4 regions of the Aeromonas sp. ASNIH7 genome follow, and region 2 is predicted to be linked to each of the others. Evidence: predicted binding sites of a transcription regulator. Region 2 holds the regulator's gene; each other region holds the start of a gene.
What was found. The regulator sigma-54, encoded in region 2, starts transcription at its own class of promoters, with help from an activator protein. The targets are predictions, from matches to a motif close to TGGCACNGTTTTNGCTT.
Positions count from the first base shown of each region.

Region 1: the regulator sigma-54 is predicted to act here: its motif matches at 4,050-4,066, upstream of fliE (flagellar hook-basal body complex protein FliE).
Region 3: the regulator sigma-54 is predicted to act here: its motif matches at 4,654-4,670, upstream of C2U47_RS04245 (FlgO family outer membrane protein).
Region 4: the regulator sigma-54 is predicted to act here: its motif matches at 6,341-6,357, upstream of flhA (flagellar biosynthesis protein FlhA).

Region 1 is NZ_CP026226.1:3,601,097-3,608,954, forward strand. Features, by position in the region: gene C2U47_RS16990 (HD domain-containing phosphohydrolase) at 1-458, shown strand, start outside; gene C2U47_RS16995 (ArsR/SmtB family transcription factor) at 849-1,217, shown strand; gene arsB (ACR3 family arsenite efflux transporter) at 1,306-2,370, shown strand; gene arsC (glutaredoxin-dependent arsenate reductase) at 2,422-2,847, shown strand; gene befA (beta cell expansion factor BefA) at 2,951-3,727, shown strand; gene fliE (flagellar hook-basal body complex protein FliE) at 4,106-4,423, shown strand; gene fliF (flagellar basal-body MS-ring/collar protein FliF) at 4,479-6,179, shown strand; gene fliG (flagellar motor switch protein FliG) at 6,172-7,233, shown strand; gene fliH (flagellar assembly protein FliH) at 7,304-7,858, shown strand, end outside.
Region 2 is NZ_CP026226.1:1,630,588-1,638,445, forward strand. Features, by position in the region: partial or broken gene C2U47_RS07640 (BglG family transcription antiterminator) at 1-167, shown strand, start outside; gene npr (PTS phosphocarrier protein NPr) at 183-455, opposite strand; gene rapZ (RNase adapter RapZ) at 476-1,342, opposite strand; gene ptsN (PTS IIA-like nitrogen regulatory protein PtsN) at 1,383-1,829, opposite strand; gene hpf (ribosome hibernation promoting factor) at 1,832-2,119, opposite strand; gene C2U47_RS07665 (RNA polymerase factor sigma-54) at 2,140-3,579, opposite strand; gene lptB (LPS export ABC transporter ATP-binding protein) at 3,645-4,370, opposite strand; gene lptA (lipopolysaccharide transport periplasmic protein LptA) at 4,383-4,901, opposite strand; gene lptC (LPS export ABC transporter periplasmic protein LptC) at 4,888-5,448, opposite strand; gene kdsC (3-deoxy-manno-octulosonate-8-phosphatase KdsC) at 5,445-5,999, opposite strand; gene C2U47_RS07690 (KpsF/GutQ family sugar-phosphate isomerase) at 5,999-6,994, opposite strand; gene mlaF (phospholipid ABC transporter ATP-binding protein MlaF) at 7,201-7,858, shown strand, end outside.
Region 3 is NZ_CP026226.1:945,366-953,223, forward strand. Features, by position in the region: gene C2U47_RS04225 (hypothetical protein) at 1-556, opposite strand, end outside; gene C2U47_RS04230 (HAD family hydrolase) at 704-1,303, opposite strand; Phe leader region at 1,495-1,628, shown strand; gene pheA (prephenate dehydratase) at 1,667-2,839, shown strand; gene C2U47_RS04240 (LPP20 family lipoprotein) at 3,421-3,846, opposite strand; gene C2U47_RS04245 (FlgO family outer membrane protein) at 3,935-4,555, opposite strand; gene C2U47_RS04250 (flagellar assembly protein FlgT) at 4,820-5,971, shown strand; tRNA gene C2U47_RS04255 (tRNA-Arg) at 6,022-6,098, shown strand; gene ppk2 (polyphosphate kinase 2) at 6,360-7,184, shown strand; gene C2U47_RS04265 (PQQ-dependent sugar dehydrogenase) at 7,344-7,858, shown strand, end outside.
Region 4 is NZ_CP026226.1:3,617,486-3,625,343, reverse strand. Features, by position in the region: gene C2U47_RS17115 (protein phosphatase CheZ) at 1-590, opposite strand, end outside; gene cheY (chemotaxis response regulator CheY) at 603-974, opposite strand; gene C2U47_RS17105 (RNA polymerase sigma factor FliA) at 1,097-1,816, opposite strand; gene C2U47_RS17100 (MinD/ParA family protein) at 1,809-2,684, opposite strand; gene flhF (flagellar biosynthesis protein FlhF) at 2,686-4,185, opposite strand; gene flhA (flagellar biosynthesis protein FlhA) at 4,202-6,304, opposite strand; gene flhB (flagellar biosynthesis protein FlhB) at 6,575-7,705, opposite strand; gene fliR (flagellar biosynthetic protein FliR) at 7,780-7,858, opposite strand, start outside.

The DNA of each region.
Region 1 (7,858 bases), 2.0 Mb from region 2:
ACGATATCGGCAAGATTGCGGTGCCCGACGCCATCCTGCTCAAGCCGGGCAAGCTCACGGCCGAGGAGTACGGGGTGATGAAGACCCACCCCTTCAAGGGGCGAGAGATGATCGCCCTGATGATCCGCGAGTTCGGCCTCGACGGCATCCATCACACCGACATGCTAAAGAACATCATCGCCTACCACCACGAGCGTTTCGACGGTCAGGGTTACCCGGAAGGACTGGCGGGGGAGGCGATCCCCCTGGAAGCCCGCATCGTTGCGGTGGCAGATGTGTTTGACGCCCTTACCAGCGAGCGCCCTTACAAGCAGGCCTGGCCCCTCGAAACGGCTTTTGAATACCTCAAGACCCATGCCGGCAGCCAGTTCGACCCTGTCTGCGTCGCGGCGGCGCTGCAAAGCCGGGAGGCGTTTTGTGCCATCCATCGGCAATATCGGGATCCCGTGATCACCTGATTGCGCCTCTCTCTCCTCCCCGGCTTCTCCCGGATTCCCCAGGCCCCGTCATCTGACGGCGGGGCCCTGGGGCCATTTCTCGTTTCATCGCCTTTTGGTGCATCCGGCGCCGGGGGTTGTTCTGCGGCATTGCGGCTTTGCGGCGGGGCAGGGCGCCGCGGTGGGCGGGGCGGCCAACGGGAGGATTGTCCGGGGTAAGGTCATAAGAATGCCTTATAAAGAGAGGCCAGATATTAGCCGTATGACTGACATGAGGCCGCTGGCGGGCACGACATGGCCGGGGCGGCTCCTCTGGCGGCCCGTCCCGTCGCGATGCCGGCTCGGTGGTGGTGTTTTGATCATTTCAATAATTCTTGTATAGTTGAAATAAAGCATCCAAGAGGGAGACCCATGAACAAAGAGACGGCCACCAAGGTCTTTGAATCGCTGGCTTCCGGCATCCGGCTCGAGGTGTGGCGGCTGCTGGTCAAGGCCGGGCTGGAGGGGCGGGTCGCGGGGGAGCTGGCCGGCGAGCTCGACATCGCCCCCAATACCCTCTCGTTTCACCTCAAGGGGATGCTCAACGCCGGGTTGCTGTCGGTGGAGCAGGAGGGGCGCTTTCTGCGCTATCGCGCCAACATCCCCCTGATGCTGGGGGTGATCGCCTACCTCACCGAGGAGTGCTGCGCCGGTCATCCCGAGGCGTGCGGCCTGCTGCCCGCCGGGCCCGGCAGCGCTTCCCGCGCCGAGGGGTCGTCGCCCTGCTGCGGCGAGTCGTAGCGGGCCAGGGCGGGCTGTCGATGCCCATGTGCCGTGCCATTTATCTATTCAACTTGGGGTGCGAGCGTGGATCGCACCGGGAGTCATCATGTCTGCAAGCTGTGAGGCCAAGGCAGCCCCTGCCATCGGCTTTTTTGAACGTTATCTGACCGCCTGGGTCGCCCTCTGCATCCTGGTGGGCATTGGTCTGGGGCAGGGGTTGCCGAGTCTCTTCAAGGCCATCGGCGCCATGGAGGTGGCCAGGGTCAACCTGCCGGTGGGGCTGCTTATCTGGGTGATGATCATCCCCATGCTGCTCAAGATAGATTTTGGCGCCCTGCATCAGGTGAGGGGGCACCTCAAGGGAATCGGGGTCACCCTCTTCATCAACTGGCTGGTCAAGCCCTTCTCCATGGCCTTCCTCGGCTGGCTCTTCATCCGGGTGCTGTTTGCCGACTGGCTGCCGGCGGATCAGCTGGACAGCTACGTGGCGGGCCTCATCCTGCTGGCGGCAGCCCCCTGCACCGCCATGGTGTTTGTCTGGAGTCGCCTCACCAACGGTGATCCCTACTTCACCCTGTCACAGGTGGCGGTGAACGACCTTATCATGGTGTTTGCCTTTGCCCCGCTGGTGGCGCTGCTGCTCGGGGTCTCCAGCATCATAGTGCCGTGGGATACCCTGCTCACCTCGGTGGTGCTCTACATCGTCATCCCCGTCATCCTCGCCCAGCTGCTGCGCAAGGCCTTGCTGAGAAAGGGGCAGGCCCATTTTGACGGCGTCATGACCCGCATCCAGCCCTGGTCGGTGGCGGCCCTACTGCTCACCCTGGTGCTGCTGTTCGCCTTCCAGGGCAACGCCATCATCGAGCAGCCGCTGGTTATCGCCCTCCTGGCGGTGCCCATCCTGATCCAGGTACTGTGCAACTCCGGGCTCGCCTACTGGCTCAACCGCAAGGTGGGGGAGAAGCACTCGGTGGCCTGCCCTTCCGCCCTGATCGGGGCCTCCAACTTCTTCGAGCTGGCGGTGGCTGCCGCCATCAGCCTGTTCGGCTTTCATTCCGGCGCGGCGCTCGCCACCGTGGTCGGGGTGCTCATCGAGGTACCGGTCATGCTGCTGGTGGTGCGGGTGGTTAACGCCAGCAAACCCTGGTACGAGGCGGGACTAAGGCGCTAACGGATGGCCGCTAACCCATTTCTATTCACTTGAGTCATGAGAGACAGGCAAATGAGTGCAATCACCCTCTATCACAACCCGGAGTGCGGTACCTCCCGCAACACCCTCGCGCTGATTCGCAACAGCGGTGTGGAGCCCACCATCATTCACTATCTGGAGACACCTCCCTCCCGCGACGAGCTGGTGGCCCTGATCGCCGCCATGGGCATGCCGGTGCGCGATCTGCTGCGAAAGAACGTGCCCCCCTACGAGGCGCTGGGGCTGGCAGAAGATCGCTTCAGCGATGACGAACTGATCGATGCCATGCTGGCCCACCCCATCCTCATCAACCGGCCCATCGTGGTCACCCCCCTCGGCACCCGGCTGTGCCGCCCGTCGGAGGTGGTGCTCGATATCCTGCCCGACCCGCAGCAAGGGGCGTTTGCCAAGGAGGATGGCGAGCAGGTGGTGGACGGTCAGGGCAAACGGCTTCGTTGAGACCCTGCGCGTCAGCGTCTGACCCGCGCCGGGGGGATGCTCTTAACGGGCTGGCGCCAGATCTGCTACTGTGACCTTCGACTCATCACAGAGGGTGGAAACAATGAAGATTCGATTCCTGGTGATAGCCACGGCACTGGCGCTGGCCTCAACCCCCGGTCTGGCCGACTGGGCAAAGCTGAAGGAGGCCGCCTCCGAACTCGGTACCGCGGTGAGCGATACCAGCAAGGAGGCGTGGAAGGGGATCACCGATTTTTCCAAGGAGACCTGGGAGTCGGTGTCCAGCTGGGGGGCCGAGGCCTACAACAAGGCGGGGGCCTGGACGGCAGAGAGCGCGGCCACCGGCAAGGAGTGGCTGACCGCCGCCGACAAGAAGCTCGACACCATGCTCGAGCCCAAGACCCCGGAGGAGGCGAGAACCGCCCTCGATACCATGGCCGATACCGCCCTGGTGCGGCTGTTCAACGAGCAGCCCTCGGCCAAGTTGCTGTTTGACAAGGCTTATGGCTATGCGGTGTTCGACTCGCGCAAGTTCTCCCTGATGATCCACACCAATCAGGGGGCCGGGGTGGCCGTCAATCGCACCAGTGACAAGCACACCTACATGAAGATGTTCGGTGCCGGTCTTGCGGCCGGGATCGGCGGCAAGTTCTACCAGCAGGTGATCCTGTTCGAGGACAAGGCGAGGTTCGATGCCTTCGTCAGCAAGGGGTGGGAAGCCACCTCCGAGGTGGGCGCCGTGGCGGGCAAGGAGAGCGCCGAGCTCACCGCCAAATACAATGGCGGCATGGCTATCTACCAGATTGGCGAGAAGGGGCTGTTGCTGGACGCCAACATCTCGGGCTCCAAGTACTGGCTGGATGATGACCTGAACAAGTAACCCCTGCCAATCTGACCCGGTCTTTCATGGATGGCTAGAGATGCACCCTGTTTACTTGTCGGGATTTGCAGTAAAAAGAGGGCCTTGGGCCCTCTTTTTCATGGGCGCCGCACAGAGTCCAGCGACAAGGAGAGCAAGATGACCCATGAGGCCGAACAGGAGCGGATGGCTGCCCACCGCCGGGAGTGGGACAAGCAGAGCATCTACCTGCGGCGGCGGCTGGGCGATCCCCCCGGATCTGCGACCTGATCCCCGGATGGCCGGTGCCCGCCGGCCTGATCGCGCCCCGCTTTTATCCCTGATCTCGAGATCTCGCTCTGGTTGGCACCTTTATTGCTTCAAGCCAGTCAGTGTCAATGATTTGTCTGGGAAGGGAAGATGGAAATTAGCGCAAGCAGCCTGATGCAAGAGATGCAGGCCCTCAAGGTGGAAGCCGGTGCCACGCCGTTGACCCAGCCCGGTCGTCCGGTCAGCTCGGATTTCGGCCAGATGCTGCAACAGGCCCTGGACAACGTCAACGAGTTGCAGGGCACCGCCAACGATCTGCGTACCCGCTTCGATCTCGGCGACAAGTCGGTGGATCTCTCCCAGGTGATGATCGCCGGCCAGAAATCCTCCATCGCTTTCGAGGCGACGGTGCAGGTGCGCAACAAGATGGTCGATGCCTACAAGACCATCATGAACATGCCGGTGTAACTCGGGCCCATGGCGACCGAGCATCATGAACATGTCAGCAACAAGGACATAAACCGTGGCAACTGATCAAAACGGCGATCTGCTGATCAACAACGAGGGGGCGGCCGCCCTCGACGAGCACGAGCAGAAGAGCTCGGCGCTGGGCTTCCTGTCCAACACCGATGTGTTGCGCCAGATCACCCTGATCCTGGGGCTGACCATCTGTCTGGCCATCGCTGTCTTCATCCTCTTGTGGGGCAAGGAGCCGGAGATGCGTCCCCTCGGCACCTTCACCACCCAGGAGCTGGTCTCCACCCTGGATTACCTGGATCAGCAGAAGATCCCCTATCAGGTGGATGGCAAGAGCGTGCTGGTCAGTGCCGAAAACTATGCGGACATCCGGTTGCGCCTGACCCGCGCCGGTTTGGCCAATAACAGCGACGCCAGCAACGACGGCGAAGCCATCCTGCTCAAGGACTCCAGCTTCGGCGTCAGCCAGCGCATGGAGAGCGAGCGCCTGAAACTGAGCCGCGAGCGCCAGCTGGCGAGCGCCATCGAGCAGTTCCAGAACGTCGCCAAGGCCCAGGTGCTGCTGGCTATTCCCAAAGACAACGTGTTCGCCCGCAACGAACGCAAGCCCAGCGCCACCGTGGTCCTGAGCCTCAAGGGCAACGCCCTGGGGCAGGGTGAGGTGGACTCCATCGTCGACATGGTCGCCTCCGCCGTTCACGGTCTGGAGCCGACCCGCGTCACCGTGACCGACCAGAACGGTCGCCTGCTCAACTCCGGCTCCCAGGATCCCCTCTCTGCCCAGACCCGCAAGGAGTTTGCGATGCAGCAGAAGCAGGAGCTCGAATACAAACAAAAAATTGACGCCATCCTGATCCCGGTGCTGGGGGCCGACAACTATACGGCGGAGGTGGATCTCTCCCTCGACTTCTCCCAGCAGGAACAGACCCGCAAGACCTACAACCCGGACCTGCCGGCGGTGCGCTCCGAAATGACCATGGAAGAGAACAGCGCCAGCGGCAGCAACGGCGGGGTGCCCGGCGCCCTCTCCAACCAGCCGCCCGCCGCGTCCAACATTCCCGAGCAGGCTGCCGGCGCAGAAGGAACCGCCTCTTCCGGCCGTTCCCGCAAGGAAGCGACCCGCAACTTCGAACTGGATACCACCGTCAGCCACATCCGGCGCCAGCAGGGCGGCATTCGCCGCATGACGGTGTCGGTAGCGGTGGATTACAAGGCCATCCCCGGTGCCGACGGTGCCGTGACCCGGGAAGCCCGCAGCCAGGCCGAACTCGATACCCTGCGCCGTCTGCTGAGCGGCGGTCTGGGCTTTGACGTGACCCGGGGGGATACTCTGGAGGTGGTCGCCATTCCGTTCAACCGCCCGGAACTCGAGACCGTGGCCGACATCCCTCTCTACGAGCAGCCCTGGTTCTGGCGCGCGGTGCGCATCGCCGCCTCCGTGCTGGTCATCATAGTGCTCATCGTCACCGTGGTGCGGCCCATGCTCAAGCGCCTGCTCTACCCGGACGCCAAGCCGGAAGGGGAGCTGGACTTCGACAACCACACCGTGCTGGGTGGCGACGACGAACTGAGCCTGCTGGCCGCCCAGGCCGAGGCCGAACCGGTATTCGGTCTGCGGGATGGTCAGCTCAAGCTGCCTGACCTGCACCGTGACGAGGATCTGCTCAAGGCCGTGCGCGCCCTGGTAGCGAACGAACCTGACCTGGCCGCCCAGGTCATCAAAGAATGGGTAACCAAAGATGCCTGAAGAGAATAAAAGCCAGGTCACCGGCAACGACATCACCGAAAGCCAGCGTTTGATCCTGGATCAGATGGGCGGCATGGAGATGGCGGCGGTGCTGATGCTGAGCCTCAACGAGGAGGACGCGGCCCAGATCTTCCGCCACCTCGAGCCCAAGCAGGTGCAGCGGCTCGGCATGTCCATGGCCTCCATGTCGGATTTCAGCCACGATCGGGTGGCGGCGGTGCATCGTCAATTTATCGACGACATCCAGAAGTACACCAACATCGGCATCGGCAGTGAAGACTTCGTGCGCAAGGCCCTGGTGGCGGCGCTCGGGGAGGACAAGGCCAGCAACCTGGTGGATCAGATCATCCTGGGATCAGGCGCCCGCGGCCTCGACTCCCTCAAATGGATGGATGCCCGCCAGGTGGCCAGCATCATCCAGAACGAGCACCCGCAGATCCAGACCATCGTCCTCTCCTATCTGGAGCCGGAGCAGTCCGCCGAGATCCTGAGCCAGTTCCCGGAGCAGGTGCGCCTGGATCTGGTGATGCGCATCGCCAACCTCGAAGAGGTGCAACCGGCGGCGCTGCAGGAGCTCAACGACATCATGGAGAAACAGTTCGCCGGTGCGGCCGGTGCCCAGGCGGCCAAGATGGGCGGCCTGAAGGCGGCGGCCAACATCATGAACTACCTGGACACCAACATCGAAGGGCAGCTGATGGACTCCATCCGCGAGTCGGACGAGGAGATGAGCCAGCAGATCCAGGATCTGATGTTCGTGTTCGAAAACCTCATCGACGTGGACGATCGGGGCATCCAGACCCTGTTGCGGGAAGTGCCCGGGGATCTGCTGCAACGAGCCCTCAAGGGGTCGGACGACCAGATGCGGGAAAAAGTATTCAAGAACATGTCCAAGCGGGCCGCCGAGATGCTGGCGGACGACCTCGAGGCCATGGGGCCGATCCGGGTCTCCGAGGTGGAAGCCGCCCAGAAGGAGATCCTCTCCACGGCGCGCCGCCTGGCGGATGCGGGCGAGATCATGCTGGGGGCGGGTGGTGGCGAAGAGTTCCTCTAAGCCATGGGCCATGGAATGTGCGATGATGTCGGCCCCTGTACCCGGCCCTCGATAGGAGTCTCTTCGGCACATGAATGACAAGAACAGCAAACTGCGCGGCTATCTGAGGCCCGAGTCCGACACGGCGCAGATTGAGACCTGGGGCTGGCCAGAGATGGAGACCGAAGCCGAGGTCGAGACCAATGCCCTGGGGCTGGCTCCTGACTGGTATCGTCAGGAGCAGGCCGATGCGGCCCTGCCGGAAGAACAACCCGAAGAACCCGCCCCCAGCATCACCGCCGAAGAGGTGGAGGCGATTCGTCAGGCCGCCTGGGAAGAGGGGATGCGCGATGGGCGCGAGGCCGGTTTTGCCAAGGGGCTGGAAGAGGGCAAGCTCGAAGGCTTGCAGCAGGGCCACCAGGCCGGGCTGGAGCAGGGCAGGGAAGAGGGCCTCGCCATGGGGCGGGAGCAGGTGGAGCTGGAGATAGCCCGCTGGCAAGCCCTGGTCTCACGCCTGGCCACTCCCCTTGGCGAGATGGACGAGGCGGTGGAGCAGCAGCTCATCGCCCTGGTACAACAGCTCGCCCGCGCCCTCATCCGCCATGAGGCGCAAACCTCCCCCACGCTGCTGCTGGAGGCCCTCAAG
Region 2 (7,858 bases):
AGAGCGCTACCCTCATCTTCGTGCTGGCCATCGCCAAGGCGGATTATGAGGAAGCCATGGGACTTTATGATCTGTTTCTGGCACTGATGAACGAAAAAGCCAGCAGAAGTCTGCTGGCTTGTCGGGATTTTGCCGCTTTCAAGGCGCTGGCTCGCAGCGCACCTTGAGCACGCCGAGGCGTATTACTCCTCATTGAAGCCCGAGGTGAACAGCGCCACCACGGCGGCCAGGGCCTCCACCTCTTCGGGGCCCTCCACCTGCACCTCCACCTGTTTGCCCTGGGCGGAGTCCAACATCAGCAGGCCGATCACGCTGTCCGCGTCGGCCTCGACTCCCTCTTCGTTGCGCAGCAGCACGTGGGCATCAAACCCCTGCACCAGCTCGAACAGCATCATGGCCGGTCGGGCGTGAATGCCTAACTTGTTTTTGACTTCTACCGAGGCGGAAACGGTCATCTGAGCATCCTGTGGATCTGTCAGGCGGGGTTTGAACGCTTGTCCAACGTGCGATGGCGGATCTGCACGTTCTTGCCAAGCAACCGGAATGCGCTGGCCAGCCGCTCGGCGATGAACACCGAGCGGTGTTGTCCGCCGGTACAGCCGATCCCGACGGTCACATAGCTGCGATTGTTGCGCTCCAGGTGGGGCAACCAGGTCCCCAGCATATTCTCGATCTGCTGGATGAACAGCATGACATCCGGCTGGCTGGAGAGGTAGTTGGCCACGGGCTCATCCTTGCCGGTGAAGGGCTTGAGCTCCGGGATCCAGTGCGGGTTGGGCAGGAAACGGGCGTCGAACACGAAGTCCGCATCCTTGGGAATGCCGTACTTGAAACCGAACGACTCGAACACCAGCACCAGTTCGTTCTCTTTCTTGCCGAGCACCCGGGTTTTGATGAGCTCGCTGAGATCGTGGATGCTGAGGTTGGTGGTGTCGATGCGCAGGTCGGCGGTCGAGGAGAGCGGTGCCAGCAGGTGGGTCTCTTCCCGGATCGCCTCGTCCAGCGAAAGCTTGTTGCGGGACAGAGGGTGCAGACGGCGGCTCTCACCGTAGCGTTTGAGCAGGGTCGCGTTGTCCGCATCGAAGAAGAAGCTCGAGAACTTGACTCGCCCCTCGTTGCGCACCTGGCTCAGCAGGTTCTCCAGCCTGTCTGCCTGGGCAGGCAGGTTGCGCACGTCGATGCTGACCGCCAGCTTGTCATACTGGCTCTCCACCGACACGATCAACTGGGGCAGCAGGTTGACCGGCAGGTTGTCCACGCAGTAGTACCCGAGATCCTCGAGCACCCTCAGGGCCACCGTCTTGCCGGAGCCCGAACGACCGCTTACTACAATTAACTGCATCTTGTCCCCTCACGCCAACGTGGCTGTGTCAGACCCGGCCTCAGGCCGACGTCATGATCTGATAGAGTTCTTCGTCGCTGGTCGCCTGGCGCAGCTGGCGGCAGACGGCCTTGTCACCCAGTTTGGATGCCATCAGGGAAAGAGTCTTGAGGTGCTGCTTGCACTCGCTTTCCGGCACCAGCAATGCAAAGAGCAGGTCAACCGGTTGATTGTCGATAGAATCGAAAGGGATGGGCTCGGAGAAGGTCATCAACACGGCGGTCGGCGCGAAGGCGTCGTCAATCCGGCCGTGGGGGATGGCGATACCGGCTCCGATCCCGGTACTACCCATCTTTTCTCGCGCCAGCAGGCTTTCAAACAGGACCTGGCGGGAAGCGCCGAGGCGCTCTGCGGCCAGTTCACTGATGATCTCGAGCGCGCGTTTCTTGCTGGTACAAGGGACCGCACTCTTGGTGCAGTCCCGACTCAGTATGTGTTCAAGTTGCATAGTTATTTTTGATTTAACTTATCTTTGTGCTTGATGATCTGCCGATCCAGTTTATCCAGCAGGGTATCAATCGCCGCATACATGTCGGCATGCTGCGAATTGGCGAACACCTCTCCCCCGCTGACATGCAGCTTGGCTTCGGCGATCTGGTTCAGTTTTTCGACGCTCAACACCACGTGTACGTTGTTGATATGGTCAAAGTGACGCTCGAGTTTGGCAAATTTGTTGTTCACATAATCACGCAGAGCTTCGGTAATCTCGACATGGTGTCCGGTCAGGTTAATTTGCATAACGTCTTCCTTTTGTTTGCCTAAACCAGGCGTTTGCGCTGATTGGATGGCGGGATCAACAAGGATTCACGGTACTTTGCGATCGTGCGTCTCGCCACCATAATACCCTGTTCGGCCAGCAAATCCGCGATCTTGCTATCACTAAGCGGCTTGGCGGGGTTTTCCGCCGTCACCAGCTTCTTGATCAGGGCGCGAATAGCGGTCGATGAGCACTCTCCTCCTCCCTCCGTATTGACGTGACTGGAGAAAAAAAACTTCAGTTCAAAAATGCCGCGGGGCGTATGCATGTACTTCTGGGTCGTGACCCGTGAAATGGTCGACTCATGCATCTCCACCGCTTCCGCGATGTCGTTGAGTACCATGGGTTTCATGGCCTCTTCGCCGTACTCGAAAAAGCCCTGCTGCTGCTCGACGATGCAGCTGGCCACCTTGAGCAGGGTGTCGTTACGACTCTCCAGGCTCTTGATGAACCACTTGGCCTCCTGCAAATGAGAACGGATGAACTGGGTATCCGTGCTGCTGCGGGCATTGCGCGCCATGGCCGCATAGGCCTCGTTGACACGGATGCGCGGAGCAGAATCCGGATTGAGTTCAACCACCCACTTGCTGCCCTTCTTGACCACGGACACATCCGGGATCACGTACTGGGATTCACTCTGGATGATGCCGTTGCCGGGTCTGGGCTCCAGTTGCTGGATGAGATCCAGCACCTCCTTGAGATCGCTCTCCTTGAGGCGGGTCTTGCGAGCCAGGGTGCGGTAGTCGCGATTGCCGAGCAGGTCCATGTGTTCGCGGATCACCTCTCTGGCTTCGTCGAGCCAGGGCAGGTCCGGCGAATACTGGCCGAGCTGGATCAGCAGACACTCTTGCACCGAACGGGCGGCGATGCCGACCGGATCGAAATGCTGCACCCGCTTGAGCACGGCTTCGATCTCATCCAGTTCGACTTCTACCTCCTCGCTGCTGACTGCAGCCTGAATATCCTCGAGGGTGGCAGTCAGATACCCGGATTCGTCGATGGCATCGATGATGGCAAGGGCGATGGCCGCATCCACATCACTGAACGGGGTGAGCCGCATCTGCCACAGCAGGTAGTCTTGCAGGTTCTCGGTGGTCTCCCCCTGATAGACGCTGTCTTCCCCGTCATGGATGGGGCCTGCACTCTGGGCTGTACCGGCCGAGTAGACCTCGTCCCAGGTGGTGTCCACCGGCAGTTCATCCGGCATGCTCTCCTGGGCCATGGCATCGCTGGAGTCGAGTTGACTGGCGTCCTGTGTCTCTGCCTGACTGGTTTCCTGCGCCTCGTTCTCCTCTTGCTCCAGCAAGGGGTTGTTGTCGAGCGCTTGCTGAATTTCCTGCTGGAGTTCCAGGGTGGAGAGCTGGAGCAGACGAATCGCTTGTTGTAATTGTGGCGTCATGGTCAGGGACTGACCGAGACGCAACTGTAATGTCGGCTTCATCTACGTCGGGATATCCTTATGTTCAGCGAGGCAGTCACCTAACAAAAATGAGGGGTGCCCCCTTACTATAGACTGAATTGATCGCCCAAATAGACGCGCTTGACCTGCTCATCGGCGAGGATATCGGCCGGCGCGCCCTCGGCAATCATCTTGCCGTGGCTGACGATGTAGGCCTTCTCGCACACATCCAGCGTCTCTCTGACGTTGTGGTCCGTAATCAGCACACCCAACCCGCGTTCTTTCAGATGCTGGATGATCTTTTTGATATCGATGACTGAAATAGGATCAACACCTGCGAAAGGCTCATCGAGCAGAATGAATCTCGGCTCTGCCGCCAGCGCCCGGGCGATTTCCACCCGGCGCCGCTCCCCACCCGAGAGGCTCTGGCCCAGGCTGTCGCGGATATGGGTGATATTGAACTCTTCCAGCAACTGTTCGACCTTATCCTCCCGCTCTTCGCGGCTCAACCCCTTGCGGGTCTGCATGACCCCCATCAAGTTGTCGAACACCGACAGGCGCCGGAAGATGGAGGCCTCCTGAGGCAGATAGCCGATGCCATTGCGGGCACGGATATGCATGGGCTGCAGGCTGATGTCCTGCTCGTCGATGGTGATGAGGCCAGCATCCCGCTGCACCAGGCCCACGATCATGTAGAAGGAGGTCGTCTTGCCCGCACCGTTCGGGCCGAGCAGGCCCACGATCTGGCCCGTTCCCACCTCCAGGCTCACATCGCTGACCACCATGCGGCGCTTGTAGCTCTTTTGCAGACCCGTTGCTTTTAACACTGCCATGGCTGTTGTTTCCTACTTCTTCTGATCGGCGGGTTTGTCAAAGTTCTCCACCTGATCCGGCAGGAACACCGTCTTGACGCGCTGGGTGGGCCCCTTGCTCTCGGCAATCATCTTCTGCTTGACGATGTCGTAGCGAATGAGATCGCCGGTCACCTGGCTGTCTTCCTGCTTGAGCTGGCCATTGCCGGTGATGGTCACCAGCCGGTTCTTAAGCTCGTAGCGGATGCTGTTGCCATGGGCATTGACCGGTTTGCCGTTGTCCAGCACCTGGAAGAAAGTGGCTGGGTTGCCATACGCGGTCATGACCTCGGCGCCCTTGTCGCCGGAGCGGATCACCACCACCTTGTCGGCCTTAATCTTGATGGTGCCCTGGGTGATGATGACATCCTCGCTGAAGGTGATGCGGTTGTCCTGCATCTCGGCCACCTGCTTGACCGCATCCACATAGACCTTCTCGGCAAAGTCGGACTCTTTGGCATTCAGGGAACCGCACAGCAACAGGGCCGTGAGGGCCAGATTAACGTTTTTCATTGAAATAAGTGGCATGGCCTTTATCCAGTAACTCGAAATATTTACGTTCCAGGTGACCCTTGAGGCCAACGCCCTCGGTCTGGAACTCCTGGCCCACAATGCTGATGTGCTGGTTGCTTCTCATCCCCTGCGTCACCAGATCCAGCTCCAGATAGGAGGTATCCAGCGTGGAGATGAAGGAAGCGGGCAGCAGACCGTCCAGATGCACCTTGTCACGGAGGATCACATTGTCATCGGTGTTGAGCACCCCGGTTTCGGCCGTCAGCTTCCATTCGGCCGCGCCCTTGTCATCGAACATGTAGACCACCGGCTTGGTGAAAGTGGCCTGCTCGAGCACCTGGTAGTACTCCGCATATTCGGATTCCAGCCGCTCGGTGCGCTTGCCCTGCTCGTTGAAGCGGGTCGTCACCAACTCTCTGGCGGTGAAGTCCGGTTGAAAATTTTCCGTCTTGGTGGTCGGCTCGGGGACCAGCTCGATCTCCCCCAGCTGCCAGGCCGCCAGCGCAGCCAGAAACAGCAGGCCGAACAGTACAGTCTGTTTGTTCATCGCGACGCCTCGGGTTGATAGTCAGCCAATCCCTGGGCCTGCAAGATCAGGTCGCACACCTCGCGCACGGCCCCGACGCCACCGCCAAGCCGCGTCACCAGATCCGCCTTCGCCAGCACAAGCGGATGGGCGTCGGCAACGGCGATACCCAGGCCGCAAGCCTGCATCACCGGTAGATCGATGGTGTCATCTCCCATATAGGCGGCTTGCGATGCATCCAGCCCGAGCTTGGTCAGCAAGGCCTCGAAGTGGGGAAGCTTTTTGTCTGCACCCTGCACCAGGTGCTGGACTCCCAGACTCTTCATGCGATCGCTGACGATGCGGGAGTTTCGCCCCGTGATGATGGCAATCTCGATGCCCGCATTGAGCAGGGCACGCATGCCGGCACCGTCACGGGTGCAGAAAGTCTTCAGCTCTTCGCCGTTATTGCCCATATAGATGAAGCCGTTGGAGAGCACCCCATCCACATCGCACACCAGCAGGCGGATCTGCGCCGCCTTCTCGTACTGGCTGCGCGTCACCGGACCATAGAGGGTCGGTACGTCTTGCATCAAATTACTCCGGCTTTCAGCAGGTCATGCATGTTGAAGGCACCCAGCGGGTGTCTCTCCCCATCCACGACCAACAACCCGTTGATTTTCCTGGTTTCCATCAGCTTGACGGCCTCGGCCGCCATCATCTCAGGCCCTACGGTAACACAGTTCACCGTCATGACGCGGCTGATGGGGGTGTGATGAATATCCACCTGCAGGTCCAGAATGCGGCGCAGGTCACCATCGGTGAACAGACCGGCAAGCAGCCCTTGATCGTCCACCACCGCCGTCATGCCGAGCCCCTTGCGGCTCACTTCCAGCAGCGCCTGGCTGATGGTGGCATCTATCCCCACCTTGGGCAACAGCTCGCCGCTGTGCATCAGATCGCCCACTCGCAACAGCAACCGCTTGCCGAGGGACCCGCCCGGATGCGACAGCGCAAAGTCATCGGCGGTGAAACCACGGGCCTCCAGCAGGGCCACGGCCAGCGCGTCCCCCATCACCAGGGTGGCGGTAGTGCTGGATGTCGGGGCCAGACCGAGGGGGCAGGCCTCTTTCTCCACCTTGATGCACAGGTGCACGTTGGCCTCTTTCGCCATGGTGGAAGCCGGATTGCCTGTCATGCAGATGAGTGGAATGCCGCGGCGCTTGAGCACCGGCAGCAGGGCCAGGATCTCGTCGCTCTCGCCGGAGTTGGAAATGGCGATGATGAGATCCCCGGCTGAGATCATGCCGAGATCCCCGTGGCTCGCCTCGCCCGGGTGCAGGAAGAAGGCGGGCGTTCCCGTGCTGGCCAGGGTCGCGGCAATCTTGTTGCCGATATGACCCGACTTGCCCATGCCGGTCACCACTATCTTGCCGCCACAGCGCAGCACCATCTCGCAGGCACGCTCGAACGCCTCGTCAAGGTACTGGTAGAGTCCATCAATGGCTTGTTTTTCTATGTCCAGCACCGCTCGGGCGCTGCGACGGAAATCGAACAATTCAGACACTTTTTCAGGCTTTACAGACATAAAGGCACAGCTCCGGGCCGAAATTTGCTGCGGGATTATAAAAAAGTCTGCCGAGATAAGCGAATCGGATGCGGAATGGGCGGTCATTGACGCAGGTTGTTACATAAAACTGTCGCGTACTTGGGGGGGAAACCCGCTCAATAGTTGTTCCTCGCTGTTGCTTAGACCTAGACTAGCCCATAAAATTCGCTCTTCATTTATACCGGATGGACAATTGTTTGAACGATGACCTGATCACCATCTCCGACCTGACCTTCAGTCACGGGGATCGGCTGCTGTACGACAGGATCAACCTGACCATTCCCCGTGGCAAGGTCACCGCCGTCATGGGTCCGAGCGGGATCGGCAAGACCACCTTGCTGCGCCTGATCGGGGGCCAGCTCAAGCCTGAGTCCGGTCACATCCTGTTTGACGGGGAAGACGTTCCCACGCTCTCCCGTTCACGCCTGTATGAAGTGCGGAAACGGATGAGCATGCTGTTCCAGAGTGGCGCATTGTTCACCGGCATGACCGTCTTCGACAACGTGGCCTTCCCGCTGCGGGAGCACTCCGGCCTGCCGGAAGAGCTGATCCGCACCATCGTCATGATGAAACTGCAGGCTGTCGGTCTGCGCGGGGCGGCCAAGCTGATGCCGTCCGAGCTCTCCGGTGGCATGGCGCGTCGCGCGGCCCTGGCGAGATCCATCGCGCTGGATCCGGATCTCATCATGTATGACGAGCCCTTCGTGGGGCAGGACCCCATCACCATGGCGGTGCTGGTGAAGCTCATCAAGGAGCTCAACGATGCCCTCGGCATCACCTCCGTCATCGTCACCCACGACGTGAAGGAGGTGCTGAGCATCGCCGACTACGCCTACATCATCG
Region 3 (7,858 bases), 690 kb from region 2:
ACCGCCGGCTCAGGCAGGCCTCCCCCACGTCTCCCCAGAGCGCCAGTTGCCGCTTGTGAAAGCCGTAGCGAAAATCCCGGTTGGTCATCCCCTGCTCGGCAAAGATCCAGAGGGTGTTGGCGGGCAGGCTGTGGAATCGGCGCAGGTACTCCCGCTTCTCCTCCACCGAGGCCGACATCAGCAGCGGCGGGCCCTCTTCATGTTCGAGCTGCTGGCAGAGGTAGCGCACCGGGTCGGTCACCTCGGCGAGGTGGCCCAGGTGCGCGCTGAAGATCATCTCGTCGGTCTTGAGCACCTGATGGGGGATGCCGTAGTGCCGGCAGTAGCGCTGTGCCCTGGCCACCGACTGGCGGCTGAGGGTGGGGTTGTCCAGGGTGATGGCGCGAAATCGCACCCCGCTGGCCCGGCACAGATCCATGCTGTAGCAGGATTCCAGTCGGCCGGAGAAGGAGACAAGCAGTTCGCTGTAACCGGCCAGGGTGTTGATGAGCCTCTGTTCCCTGGCTTGAAAGGTCTGATCGTATCCCCGATGCAGCGCAACGACATTGGCATCCATAACAACAACTCCGGATGATGAACTGGATACCATTTTGCCCGTCCCAAGCTGAATATACACTTAAAGAGCATGGATAAAGCTGTACGTTATTTGCCCTCAATCAAGGTTTTGCCCACTTTTTTCGCTGCGAAGCGAAACTGGCTCCCCTCAGGCAGGCAACAACCCCTGAGCGATCAGATGCGCCCGGCACCGGGCCGGATCGGTGAAGATCAGCCCCCGCAGACCGAGCGCCTCGGCCGCCGCCACGTTGGCCGGGCTGTCGTCGATGAAGAGGCACTCCTGCGCGCTCAGGTCGAACGACACCAGCAGATAGCGGTAGATGTCGGGCTCGGGTTTGAGCATCCGCACCCGGGCCGACACCACCTTGCCGCGAAAGAAGCGCCAGAAGGACTGATGCTGCTCCAGCCAGTCGATGCTGGCGTGCCCCATGTTGGAGAGGGCATAGAGGGTGTGGCCTGCACCGTGCAATTCTTCGATGAGCGCCACCATGGCGGGATCCGGCACAAGGGAGGACGGCACCGCCTGCAAGATGGCCAGATTCTCCGCCATCGACAGGCCGGTGCGCCCCTGCGCCTGACGGGCCATGGTGTGCAGGGAGAGGGTCCCCCTGTCCACCTCCAGCCAGTCCGGGTGGTTGAACAGCTGCTCCGCGATCCCAGTCGCCCCCTCAGGTCCGCGCACCGCACTCACTATGGCCACCGGATCCCAGCGCACCACCACCCTGCCCAGATCGAAGATCACCGCCATCGTCTCGTCCCCTCTGTGTGTTGTTGCCACGGATGTGGTCACGGTGGTTGCCATAAACAGGGACCAGAACGACGCTCACTCTCCCCCGGCAACCCGAGCCACCACCCTGCCCCGTTCAACGCCCCCGGGCAAGTTTTACTTGCATCGCACCGCCAAATCCCTTAATGGTTATGGCGTTACATTCAGGACACGCCCATGAACACACCATTCTTCTTTGTTTTCTCGTTTACCCGGCCCACATGAGGGAAGGCCCGTCGTCACGTGAACCATTCGCGTAAACAGAAACCAAAGACGAATCGAGCCTCCCCAGCGGAGGCTTTTTTTTGCACCACACACCACAGAATCACTGGATAGGGAACCACCATGGCAACGCTCGACGAGATCAGACACGACATCACCCAGTTGGATCAGGAGCTGCTCGCCCTGCTGGCCAAACGCAAGACCCTCAGCATCGAGGTCGCCCGCGCCAAGCAGGCCAATCCCCGTCCCATCCGTGACCACCAGCGCGAACAGGACTTGCTGGTCGCCCTGATCCAGAAAGGGCGCGCCCTCGGACTGGATGCCCAGTACATCACCCGCATCTACCACACCATCATCGAAGACTCCGTGCTCTCCCAGCAGGCCTACCTGCAGAGCCTGCTCAACCCCCAGCAGCAGGAGCCCATGACCAGCGTCGCCTACCTGGGACCGCGCGGCTCCTACTCGAGCCTGGCCGCCCGCAAGTACCTGGCCCGCTACAAGGATCAGGTGATCGAGGTGAACTGCCAGAACTTCCGCGAGGTGCTGGACACCGTGGAGTCGGGCCGCGCCGCCTTCGGGGTGCTGCCCATCGAGAACACCAGCTCGGGCTCCATCAACGAGGTATACGACGTGATGCAGCACACCACCCTCTCCATCGTGGGTGAGCTCACCTATCCCATCGAGCACTGCATCCTCACCGCCGTGCCCACCGAGATCGAACGCATCAAGACCTTCTACGCCCATCCCCAGGTGTTCCAGCAGTGCTCCCATTACCTCAGCAAGCTGGAAGGGGCGCGCCACGAAATCTGCGACTCCTCCTCCAGCGCCATGATGAAGGTCAAGGAGCTGGCAAGCCCGGAAGCGGCGGCCATCGGCAGCGCCGCCGGCGGCGAGCTCTATGGCCTGGACGTGCTGGCCGAGCAGCTCGCCAACCAGAAGGAGAACTACAGCCGCTTCATCGTGGTGGCGCGCAAGCCCATCGACGTGGCACCCCAGATCCCGGCCAAGACCACCCTCATTATGTCCACCTCCCAGAAGCCGGGCTCCCTGGTGGAGGCGCTGCTGGTGCTGCGCAGCCACGAGATCAACATGACCAAGCTCGAATCCCGTCCGGTGCAGGGCAACCCCTGGGAGGAGATGTTCTACCTGGATGTCTCCGCCAACCTGCAGACCCCGGCCATGCAGGCCGCCCTGCTGGAGCTGACCAAGATCACCCGCTACATCAAGGTGCTGGGCTGCTACCCGAGCGAAGACGTCAAGCCGACCGCCGTGCCGCCTGTCTTGATGGGAAGCTGATGGGGAGCGGATCCCTCCCCTGCCACACAAAGGCGAGCCCCGGCTCGCCTTTGTGCTCTCTGCGCCCTCCCCGTGAGACGCGCCCGGTCCCGCCCCTCCCTTCCGGCGTTAAACCGCCCTCCCCCCCCTCCCTCGCGGACCCGGGATCCTGGCGCTGCTGTCTTTCCACTCACCATCAGGCCATCTTCCTCCCGTTGCGGCCTCCTTTTGCCGCCTGCCGGGCCTTTCTATCGTTTGAATTTATTTAACGATATGGCAGCATCGTTAGATTTACCTAAACAATAAAGGCTGCTATTCCGGCGCCCGGGCACCTCTTGTTCGATCTCAGCCCCCTTTTTCCTCGCCACAGGCCGGATCCCGCCCAGCCCATCAAGTCCGTTTCTCCTGCAGAAGACCAGCTCTCCCCCCAAGACGCCAATCCCGGTTATCCTCACCAGGCCCTATCCCGTCCAAGGCGCCAACCCCGGTTATTCCCCGCAGATCCGAGCCCCTTCCCGACCAAACAAAAAGGCGAGCCTGCGCTCGCCTTTGTCTGTGCCGTGATGATCGCCGGGCTCATGCCGGCGCCCCCCGGACCCGCCCTAGAACTGGCCCGCCATCAGCTGGTTCAGGTGATAGAGGTTGCGGGTGTCGAGCTCCAGCTCGGTGGCATAGGTGTTGCCACGGGGATAGGTCGCCACCACCCGGGCACCGCGCACCATGCCCGCCACCGACACATCCAGGGAGTTGGAGGTCTGGGTCAGGTCCTTGTAGCTGCTCTGGCCGCGCACCTGCTGGCCGTTGAGCTGCTCCGCCAGCTCCCGGTAGGCGTCCATCTTGGAGGCGCGGATCGCCTGCAACATCTTCTCGGACTGGGAGGGGCCGGGCTGGATGTCGATCACCGCATACCCCACCGCCTTGAGCACCGGGAAGTCATCGGGCTTCTCGCCCACGTCATAGTTCACCACCCGGTTGCCACTGCACGCCGTCAGCAACATGGCCATCAGGCAACCCAACAAGATTTTCATCGCTGTTTCCCCGTTTTCCTGTTCACCACACCCGATGTTTCACGGCTCAATGTCAGCCAGCCCGCTTCACGCTTCATGACGCGCCACCTCAAGGGGTCAGGTTGACCAGATGACCGGACGGGCTCTGGCCCCCCCGCATCAGGTAACCGCGATTGATGGAGGCCCGGCCAAAGGAGTTGCTGGCACCGGACAAATATTGTTTCGGGATCAGGCTCTGGGCCGTGGTCTCCACCATCTTGGTGCGCAGATCGATGATGCGGGCGTTGACCAGGATCCCCTGCTGATTGCGGCTGAAGGTGCCGGTCAGGATGCGGGAGATGGGTAGCCGGGACGAGAGATCCTTGTAGTTGCGGCTCATCACGAAGTCCCCCTGCGGGGTCACCTGGATGTTGCCCGTGGTCTTGAAGTCCACCACCACTTCCCCGCGCCGGTTCAGCTCGTAGATGAAGCTCTCCTCGATCTGCTGCCCCATCCAGTTGGTGTCCTTCAGGGTGTCGAGATCGACAAAGGAGGCGACAGCAATGGGCTCGGTCAGGGTGGTGAGGGACTTGCGCTCCATCAGCTGATCCGTCATGCGGGCCACCAGCCAGTTGAGCTCCATCCCCTTCGCCGCCTGGCGAGGGTCTCCCAGCTCCCGATTGATGGGGTCGGCCGACCCGCAACCGACCAATGCCAGCGCCACCGCCAGCACCGTGATAACTCTCTTCATGGATACCTTTCCTGTATCTGCACCTGACCTGTTATCGGTCGCAACCGCCAACACTTGAGGCGGGAATGCGCGCAGGATCCTCGATGATCCCCGGGCAAAGGCGTGCACTGTGCCACCGGAGCCCACCGTACGGGCTCCGGCCAGGGAAGAAGGCATGGTTCTTGCTTTTATTTGGTCACCCGCTCCGGTGCAGACCGGATCTGTGTCCAGGATCCCTGACCCGCCCCACGGCGGCAGCGGGGTCGCCCACTCAAGGTGTTTGTTATGAAAGTTTCGCTGCTGTTCACCCTGCTGCTGGCCAGCCTGTCGGCCAGGGCCGAACTTATCGAGGCCCAGGGCAGTGCCGCCATTCTGGGGGGCGACGAGGTCTACGCCCGCGAGCAGGCGACCCGGGATGCCCTGCGCCAGGCGCTGCTGGCCAGCGGCGCCTCCGTCTCCAGCATCCAGCGCCTGGAAAACGGCAGCCTGCGCTCCGAGCAGATCCAGATCCGCTCCGGCGGCGACATCCGCCAGTACCGCCTCAAGCGCGAAGAGGTGCGCAACGGCCGCATGTACATCACCCTCGTGGCCGACATCCAGGCGGAGCGGCAGATCTGTCAGACCCAGCACTACGCCAAGGATTTGACGCTGGTGCGCCTGCGCATGCGCTACCCGGACCAGGCGAGCACCGGTGCCCTGGACGACATGCCCGCCGATCTCTCCCGCCGGCTGTTTGAAACCCTGGCGACGACGCCCCAGGTGGTCGCTCGCCAGTGGCTGGACGAGAATCTGCGCATCGACCCTCTCCATCTGCAACAGGGGGATCGCAGCGCCCTCGAGGAGATCAAGGCCCTGAGCCTGCGCACCGACAGCCAGTATCTGGTGCTCGGCAGCATCGACGACCTCTCCCTCGAGCCCCAGGGCAACGCCCTCACCAGCTGGTATGAGGATCCCGTGCGCAATTTCTCCATGCAGCTCTACCTGTTCGACGGCATTAACGGCAGCCTGCTCGGCCGCAAGGAGTACAAGGGCCGCGCCAACTGGACCTTCTCCAAGCGGGAACAGGTGGGCAGCAGCGGCGGCCAGTTCTGGCAGTCGAGCTTTGGCCAGGAGGTGGGCTACCAGTTGAAGGAGGCGGCCCAGGACATCGCCGCCGAACTCGCCTGTGCCCCCGTCACCGCCCGGATCGTGGCCCAGCACGAGCGCGGCCCCCACATCAACCTGGGCCGTCGCAACGGGGTCAAACTCGGGGACCAGTTCCGGGTCCAGCACAGCGCCGACTTCGCCGACCCCTATGGCAAGTCCAGGGTGATGCGCAACCCCGCAGACGGTCTGTTCGAGGTGGTGCAGGTGTTCGAGGATGGCGCCATCATCAGCAGTCAGAACAAATATTCGCCGTTCAATCTCCAAATCGGTGACCTGGCCGTATTGGAATAGGAATCAAGGGTTTAAAAGCACAATGCTTCTTGTATAATGCCCGCCACAAGGTTCCCGTAGCTCAGCAGGATAGAGCGGTCCCCTCCTAAGGGACAGGCCACTGGTTCGACTCCAGTCGGGAACACCATACACAGCAAGGGGCTGGCATCGTCATGATGCCAGCCCCTTGTGCGTTTCTGCGCCATTTCCCCTGCATCCATGGCGGCCAGGTCCCGCCCCCCCTCTTCAATGTCTCACTGCCACCAACAACCCCGCGAGCCCCACCAAAGATGATCCCGGCCATCCCCCGGTAGTTGCCACTCCCGGTGGCGGCACACCGTCATCTACCCTTGAAGGGCGCCGTCCGGCAGGACGGCCTTCCATTCGCCGAGACACAGAGAAGGACATCATGGGCAGCAAACGAAAATCCAGAACGGAAGAACCGGTCGTGGCCGAGGCGCAAAAGCCCCTTGGCAACAAGGCATACGAAAAGGCGCTGCGCCTCTTGCACGTGGAGCTGGTCAGGCTGCAGCAGTGGGTGGTGCACAAGGGGCTCAAGGTCTGCATCGTCTTCGAGGGGCGCGACGGGGCTGGAAAGGGGGGCACCATCAAGGCGATCACCGAGCGGGTCAGCCCCCGGGTCTTTCGGGTCGTCGCACTGCCCGCCCCCACGGAGCGGGAGAAAAGCCAGCTCTACTTCCAGCGCTACATCCCCCATCTGCCAGCGGCGGGGGAGATCGTCATCTTCGATCGCAGCTGGTACAACCGGGCCGGGGTGGAGCGCATCATGGGTTTTTGCAGCGAGGAGGCGAGCGACAAATTCCTAGCTGGCACCCCCATGGTGGAAAAAGCCCTGGTGGACTCTGGCATCATTCTGCTGAAGTACTGGCTGGAGGTGACCCCACAAGAGCAGGAGCGGCGGCTGCGTGATCGCATCGACGATGGCCGCAAGATCTGGAAGCTCTCCCCCATGGACATCAAGTCCTTCGATCGCTGGGATGACTACACCCGGGCGCGGGATGCCATGTTCATCGCCACCGACACCGCCTGGGCCCCCTGGTTCGTGGCCCACTCCGAGGACAAGAAACGGGTGCGCCTCAACATCATCTCCCACCTGCTGGCGCACATCCCCTACGAGGCGCTGCCGGCGGAGCCGGTGAAGCTGCCCAAGCGCAAGATAGGCAAAGTCAAACCATCGGATCACCCGCTTCGCATCGTGCCAGCCCTCTTCTAGCCAGAGGGGGGTGAGCCCTGGCTCACCCCCTTTCCCTTCCTGCCCCAAGGAACAACCGGCACCGCCGGTATCACCCAATGGCTTGTTGTTGCTCACGTTTTCCCGTTTGCCTCCCCTATACTTCAGCGACATTCAGGTCTGGCCGCTCGAGGAGGTCCCATGTTGCGACTGTTTGCCCTGCTGCTTGTCTGCCTGGTGCTCCCGGTGCGGGCACTGACCCTGACCCCGGTGGCGGGGGAGCTACGCTACCCCTGGGGGCTCGCCTTCCTGCCGGATGGCGGCTACCTCGTCAGCGAGCGCCCTGGGCGCCTGCTGCGCATCGATGCGGGCGGCAACCGCCATGTGGTCTCCGGCCTGCCGCCCCTCGCCGCCACGGGTCAGGGGGGTCTGCTCGATCTCGCCCTGGACGGCGATGGCTGGCTCTATCTCAGCTACAGCGAGCCGGGGGACGGAGGCGCCGGCACCGCCGTGGCCCGGGCCCGACTGCAAAAAGAGGCCCTCGTCGACTGGCAACTGCTGTTTCGCCAAGAGCCCAAGGTGGCCGGCGGCGCCCACTTCGGCTCCCGCCTGGTGCTGACGGATGACCACCTCTTCATCACCCTGGGGGATCGCTACAGCGAGCGGGAGCGGGCCCAGACGCTGGACAACCACCTCGGCAAGACGGTGCGCCTGCA
Region 4 (7,858 bases), 2.0 Mb from region 2:
ATGGTCAGCATCTCTATCAACTTCGTTTCAACTTCCTGCACCAGTTTGATCACCTTGCGGATCATCTGACCGGTCAGGTCCTGGAAATCCTGAGCCATCAGAATTTCCGTCAGCAGTTGTCGTAACTTATCGGCATCCGTCTCAGAAGCCTTAATAAAATCATTCAGTTGATGGCACAGCGCCTTGAATTGACCCAGCTCGAGATCCCGGCTCATCAGGGCATTCCAGTTGGGCATGACCAGCTGAATGTTGTCGTTGAGTCGATCGGCGATGGGAAGGCTTGCCTCGACCGCATCCATGGTGCGATTGGCCGCCTTGTCCGTCATGTCGATGACATAGCTCAGACGCTCCCGGGCATCCGGGATCTCATGGGTGGCCAGGTCGGGGATCCTGGGATCCAGGCGAAAATCCTGCAATGAGTTGTGCAATTGGCGGGTCAGCTGCCCCACCTTGTCAAACAGGGCCGCCGCATTGGGGGCGCACACATCGGCGAGGATGGTATCGGCCTGTTCAAACTCTTCCCGCTCCAGGTGGGCAACCAGCATCCTTGCCTGGTCAAGCGAGATCATGGCACTCGTTTTGGCCTTCATCCCTGCCGCTCCTTAGCCGATACGTTCAAAGATTTTGTCGAGCTTCTCTTTGAGGGTGGCAGCGGTGAACGGCTTGACGATATAGCCATTGACCCCGGCCTGGGCGGCTTCGATGATCTGCTCGCGTTTGGCTTCGGCAGTGACCATCAGAACCGGCAGGTGCTTGAGCTTGTCGTCGAGGCGAATCGCCTTGAGCAGGTCGATGCCCTGCATGCCGGGCATGTTCCAGTCGGTGACCACGAACTGGAAGTCGCCATTTTTCAGCATCGGCAACGCCGTGTTGCCATCGTCTGCTTCATGGGTATTGTTGTATCCCAGGTCACGCAGCAAGTTCTTGATAATCCGGCGCATCGTTGAAAAGTCATCGACGATGAGGATTTTCATGTTCTTGTCCAAAGTTCCTCCTAAATAGCCGCCAAGACGGCTCACTTACATGATGCAGATCGCAGGTTTTATGGTGCGGATTATGCCTTAGAGTTGTGCTCCAGTGTAGCCAGTACAACCACTTATAAATTCCAATCTCGCAAACGGGCGCGCAGCCTGTGCATGGCCTGACTATGAATCTGGCTCACCCGAGACTCACTCACACTCAATACTTCACCGATCTCGCGCAGATTCAGCTCTTCATCGTAATAAAGGGAGAGCACCAGCGCCTCCCGCTCCGGCAAGCGGGCGATGTGCTCCGCCAGGGCGCCCTGGAAGCGTTCGGCCGCCAGATCGTCGAATCCTCCCTGACCGTTGCCTTCATCGGGATGACCGATGACATCTTCGCTGACGCCCAGATCCTCGATGCCGATGATCTTGCCGCAGGAAACATCCTGCAGCATGGCATGGTACTCCCCGAGGGACACCCCCATATTGGCGGCCACCTCGGTGTCTCTGGCATCCCGGCCATGGGCCTGCTCCACGTTCTCGATCGCTTCTGCGATGGCACGGCTGTTGCGGTGCACCGAACGGGGCACCCAGTCCCCACGGCGGATCTCGTCGAGCATGGCACCACGGATGCGGATGCCGGCATAGGTTTCAAAGCTGGCGCCCTTGCTGCCGTCAAAGTTGCGGGACGCTTCGAGCAGCCCAATCATACCTGCCTGGATCAGGTCATCCAGCAAGACACTGCTTGGCAGGCGAGCCAATAAATGCTGGGCAATCCGCTTGACCAGCGGAGCGTGTCGCTCGACCAGCACGTAGGAATCCTGATGACGCAAGTATGCTTGGGCTTTATTCACGGGAGTCTTCCTGTGTTATGACCGGCTTTTGCAACAAGTTTTCCAGGAAAAATTCGAGGTGGCCGCCCGGCTGATTCGGGATGGGCCAGCTCGCCGCCTTGTTCGCCAGGGCACGAAATGCCAGGGCGGCAGGGGATTTTGGAAACGCTTCAACTATCAGTTTCTGCTTGCGCACCGCGGCCCGCAGGTTGGTGTCGTAAGGCACGCAGGCCACCAGTTCCAGGGAGGTATCCAGGAAGCGGTCGGTGACCCGGGTCAGCTTGGCGAACAGCTCCTGCCCCTCGCGCAGGGAGCGGACCATGTTGGCCACCACCTTGAAGCGGAACACACCGTGATCCTTGGAGAGGATCTTGATGAGCGCGTAGGCATCCGTGATGGAGGTGGGTTCATCGCACACCACCACCATGATGTCCTGGGCGGCACGGGTGAAACTCAGCACCATGTCGGAAATCCCCGCCGCCGTGTCCACCAGCAACACGTCCACCTGGGTCTTCATCTCGCTGAAGGCGCGGATGAGCTCGGCATGTTGTACCGGGGAGAGCTCGACCATGGACTGAGTGCCCGAGGTGGCCGGCACTATCATCATGCCGTAGGGCCCCTCGACGATGATGTCGTCTATGGTGCACTCCCCGGCCAGCACATGGGAGAGGTTGCGATGCACCCTCAGCCCCAGCATAACGTCGACGTTGGCCAGACCAAGGTCGGCGTCCAGCACCAACACCCGCTTGCCCTGGGCGGCCATGGCTCCCGCCACGTTCAGGGTCACGTTGGTCTTGCCGACGCCCCCCTTGCCTCCGGACACGGCGATCACTTTCACTCGATTGTTTTGACGCATTTTGCGCAGACCACTCGCCTGATCCATATACATGTTACTCATAAAACTCCGAATCTTCGGATTCGCCAAAACCCGATCCCCAGAAATAGGGATCTTCTGCTTCCCGTTCCAGCGACCCCATGGCGGCACCGACCAGCAGCGCCGCGTTGGCAACTTGAATATCTTCCGGCACCCGTTGCCCGTCGGTGATGTAACTGATGGGCAGGGCGTTTTGAATGCACACGTTGATCACTTCACCCAGATTCAGGCTCTCGTCGAGCTTGGTCAGAATGCAGCCGGAGAGCGGAATGCGCCGGAAGTGATCCACCGCCTCCTGCATCACCCGTCGCTGGGAGGTGGCCGACATGACCAGATAACTGCGGATGCGCACCTTGGCATTCTTCACCAGGGTGTCGAGCTGTTCGGTCAGGCGGATATCCCGCTGACCCACCCCGGCGGTGTCGATGAGCACCAGCCGGCGATGGCGGAACTGATAGAGGGCACTGGCCAGCTCTTCGGCGTCCCGCACCTGACGCACCGGGCAACCCATGATGCGACCATAGGTCTGCAGCTGTTCGTGGGCCCCGATCCGGTAGTTGTCCGTGGTAATGAGCGCCACCTGCTCGGCGCCATACTTCATGGCAAAGCGGGCCGCCAGCTTGGCGATGGTGGTGGTCTTGCCCACCCCGGTCGGTCCGAGCAGGGCCACCGCCCCCCCCTGACGCAGGATCTCGTCCTCGCTGATCTTGAGCTGGGCCGTCAGCACCTCGGCCAGTTGGGCCATGGCCTGATGGATCGGCATGTCTTCGGGGATGAGGCCCGCCAGTTGATCGGCGAAGGCATCGTCGAACCCCATCTTCTTGAGTTCCTTGATGAGCAGGGCGCGCATGGGTTCGCGGCGCTCCACCTCCTGCCACATCAGGCCGGAGATCTGGTGCTCCAGCAGCTTGCGGATGCTGGCCATCTCCTTGCGCATCCCCTCCATCTCCTGATCCCGCTGGGCGGACTGGGCCTGGCGCGGGGCGGCGGCAGGACGGGCCTTGGGCTTGGCGGGCTCGGGAGCGGCGCCCCACTGGCCCTGTTCGGCCAGGGTTCTGGGAGCACTGGCCGCGCCCGCCAGTCCGGCGGACTGGGTGCCGGCAGCGCCATTGGCGGGCCAGGAGGCCGAGGCTGGCTGACCGTTGCCCGCTCCGCTGCCAGACCATGATCCCGGGGCGCCATTGCCACCCGCCGGGTTGGCCGGATTGAGCTTCTGCTGGCGTGCCAGCAGGGCCGCCAGGGTATCGGCGTAGTATTCGTTCTGTTCCTTGGGTGGCGCCGACCTCGTCATCTGTTTGCCCGCAGACGAGATATTGACGCTCTCTTCATTCAACTGACGGCGAACCGGCGCGTCTTTGGGCCCCGGTACCTGGGATTGATAATCGACGGCCGCGACTATCTCCACCCCACCGGTGACCTTTTTGTTGGACATGATGACGGCATCGGGTCCGAGAGTCTCCTTGACCTCGGCCAGCGCCGTGCGCATGTCTTTGGCAAAAAACCGCTTAATCTTCACCCGTCATCTCCGCTAACTAGCCCTGTCCCACCGCACTGACGATGCGGATCTGCTTGTCGTCAGGCACTTCCTGATAGGACAGCACGCGTAATCCAGGAATGGCATTCTTGACAAATTTCGCCAGGGTATTGCGCAATATCCCCGATGTCAGAAGCACGGCCGGCTGGCCTTCCAGTTCTTGTCGTTGAGTGGCTTCCACCAGGGAGCGTTGCATCCGCTCCGCCAGTCCCGGTTCGATACCGGCGCCATCTCCCCCACCTGCTTGCAGGGATTGATGCAATATACGTTCCAGTTCTGGTGACAAGGTGATCACCGGCAGCTCGGGCTCGGGGCCGGCAATCTCCTGCACAATCAATCTGCGCAGGGCGATCCGGCAGGCTGCGGTCAGCACTTCCGGGTCCGGGCTGCGGGGCGCATATTCCACGAGGGTCTGCAGGATAGTGCGCATATCGCGAATTGGCACGCCTTCATTGAGCAAATTCTGCAATACCTTCACCAGGTTGCCCATGCTGATCACCTCGGGAACCAGTCCTTCCACCAGCTTGCTCTGATGCTTCCCTATCATGTCGAGCAGTTGTTGCACCTCGTCATGACCCAGTAGCAGCGCCGCATGGTTGGAGAGGATCTGGCTCAGGTGGGTAGCCACCACCGTGGCCGCATCGACCACGGTGTAGCCAAGGGTCTGGGCCTGGGAGACCTGCTCCTTGGCGACCCAGACCGCCTCCAGCCCGAACGCCGGGTCCTGGGTGGCGATACCGTGGATCTGGCCGAACACCTGCCCCGGGTTGATGGCCATCTCCTTGTCGTGATAGACGGTGGCTTCCCCCGTGCTCACGCCCATCAGGGTGATGCGGTACTGGTTGGGGGCAAGATCCAGGTTGTCGCGAATGTGGACGGCAGGCACCAGAAAGCCCAGCTCCTGGGAGAGCTTCTTGCGCACCCCCTTGATCCGGTTGAGCAGCTCGCCCCCCTGATTCTTGTCCACCAGCGGGATCAGCTGATAACCCACCTCCAGGCCGATGATGTCCACCGGCATGACGTCGTCCCAGCTGAGATCCTTCTGCTCCACCGGGGCATCCCCCTGGGCCGGCATGAGTTCGCCGCTCGCCGCCTTCGCCTTGTTCTGCTTCTCGCGGCGCAGCAGCCACCAGGCGCCCGCCGCCGCCACCGCCCCCAGGCTCAGGAAAGCCAGGTGCGGCATGCCGGGTACGCTGCCCATCATCAGCAGGATGCCGGCGGAGATCACCAGCGCCTTGGGATTTTCGAACAGTTGGCCGAGCACCGCTGTCCCCATGTCCTGGTCGGTATTCTGACGGGTAACGATGATGGCCGCGGCAATGGAGAGCAGGAGCGAGGGGATCTGGGCGACCAGACCGTCACCGATGGCGAGCAGGGTATAGACCTGGGCCGCTTCGCCGAAGGTGAGCTGGTGCTGCATCATGCCGATGATGAAGCCGCCGATGATGTTGATGAAGAGGATCATGATGCCGGCGATGGCATCCCCCTTCACGAATTTGGAGGCACCGTCCATGGAGCCGTAGAAGTCCGCTTCCTGAGTCACGTCCTGACGGCGCTTCTTGGCCTCTTCCTGGTTGATGAGACCGGCGTTCAGGTCCGCATCGATGGCCATCTGCTTGCCGGGCATGGCGTCAAGGGTGAAGCGGGCGCTCACCTCGGAGATCCGGCCCGCACCCTTGGTGACCACCACGAAGTTGATGATCACCAGGATCATGAAGACGATGATGCCCACGGCATAGTTGCCGCCGATCACCACGTTGCCGAACGCCTCGATCACATGGCCTGCCGCCGCGCTGCCGTTGTGGCCTTCCAGCAACACCACCCGGGTGGAGGCAACGTTGAGGGCGAGCCGCAGCAGGGTGGCGATCAGCAAGACGGTGGGGAAGGCGGCAAATTCCAGGGGGCGGCGGGTATAGACCGCCACCAGCAGCACCACGATGGAGAGGGCGATGTTGAAGGAGAAGAGGATATCCAGCATCAGGGGCGGGATGGGGAGTACCACCATCCCCAGAGAGGCCAATACCAGCAGCGGCGTCCCTACCCCTCTGCTGAGCAGCCACTTGTACTCTTTGAAACGGCCCAGTCCCGCTTTGAATCCCATCGTGCATCTCAATGATAAACTGCCAATAGCGGATTAAAGCAAATATCAAGCCAAGGATTCAATATATTGATTTATATGGTTTTTATTTTAACGCTGTCAGAAGTCCGTCGTTGGCGTCACGGGGAATGGTGACAGGGGGGAAGCTGCCTTCACCAAGCAGGCCAAAGGCCAGCCCAGGCCATGGGGCGAGGCGACGCGCCTCGACAAGGAGATAGCGGCCTTGTTTGCGACACAAGGGAGAGAACCCGGGATCAGGCTGCCACCACTGCGTTATTTGCGAAACTCGGGGGGAATGGGCAGATCCTTGGCGATGGGGGTCGGGCGCCGGCCGCGGCCACGGCGGAACTTCTTGAGCTGATAGACATAGGCCAGCACCTGGGCGACGGCGGCGAAGAGCCCCTCCGGGATCTCCTGGCCAATCTCGGTGGCGTGGTAAAGGGCCCGGGTGAGCGGCGGAGAGGACATGACGGGGATGTCGTATTCGCGCCCGATCTCCCGGATCTTCATCGCCACCTCGTCGACCCCCTTGGCCAGTACCTTGGGCGCAGCCCCCGGCTTGCCCGCATCGTATTTGAGCGCCACCGAGTAGTGGGTCGGGTTGGTGATGATCACATCGGCCTTGGGGACATCCCCCATCATGCGGCGCATGGCCATCTGCATCTGCAACTGGCGTATCCGCCCCTTGACCTCGGGCTTGCCTTCGCTGTCCTTGAACTCGTCCTTGATCTCCTGCTTGGTCATCTTGAGCTGGCGATTGTGGTTCCAGCTCTGGAACGGCACATCGATGGCGACAATGGGGATCAGGGCGCAGCAGAGGATGATCAGCATCCAGAGCAGCAGGTCCAGGGCATCGACGATGCCGCCGGGAAAGCCCTCAAGAGAGAGATTCAGCAGATGGTTGAACTGGCTCGACAGCATCCACCAGGCGAACAGACTAATAAACACCACTTTTGCGATGGATTTGACAAGTTCCACCAGAGATTGCACCCCAAACATCCTTTTGATGCCGCTCAGGGGGCTCAGCTTGCTCCACTTGGGCAGCATGGCCTCGGAGGAGAAGTTCATCCCGCCGAGCAGGGTGTTGCCGACGAAGGCGGCGATGATCACCAGCATGAACAGCAGCCCCAGAGGCTGGATCAGCTCCCCCAGCAGGGCGGGCACCATGGCCCCCATGGCATTGGGGTCGAACGCCTGATCCCGGTCCAGGGTAAAGCCCATGGTGAGCACCTTGATCATGGCCCCTGCCAGACTCTCCTTGATCATCAGGAGGCCGAACACGGTCGCCAGCAGGACGCTGGCGGTACCCAGCTCCTTGGAGCGTGCAATCTGCCCTTTTTCCCGGGCCTGTTGCAGTCGTTTGCCCGTGGGTTGTTCTGTGCGTTCCTGATCGGTATCAGCCATGCTGGCCTCCTGCCGGCATCAGCCGACTGGCGGCCTGCCAGAGTGGCGGCAAAAGGGCCGCAACCGGGAGGGCCTCAGTCATGCTGGCCCCCGAAGCACTGGACGTTGATGAGCTCGCAGCTGGTCTCCTGCACCCGCTCCCAGAGCGCGTCG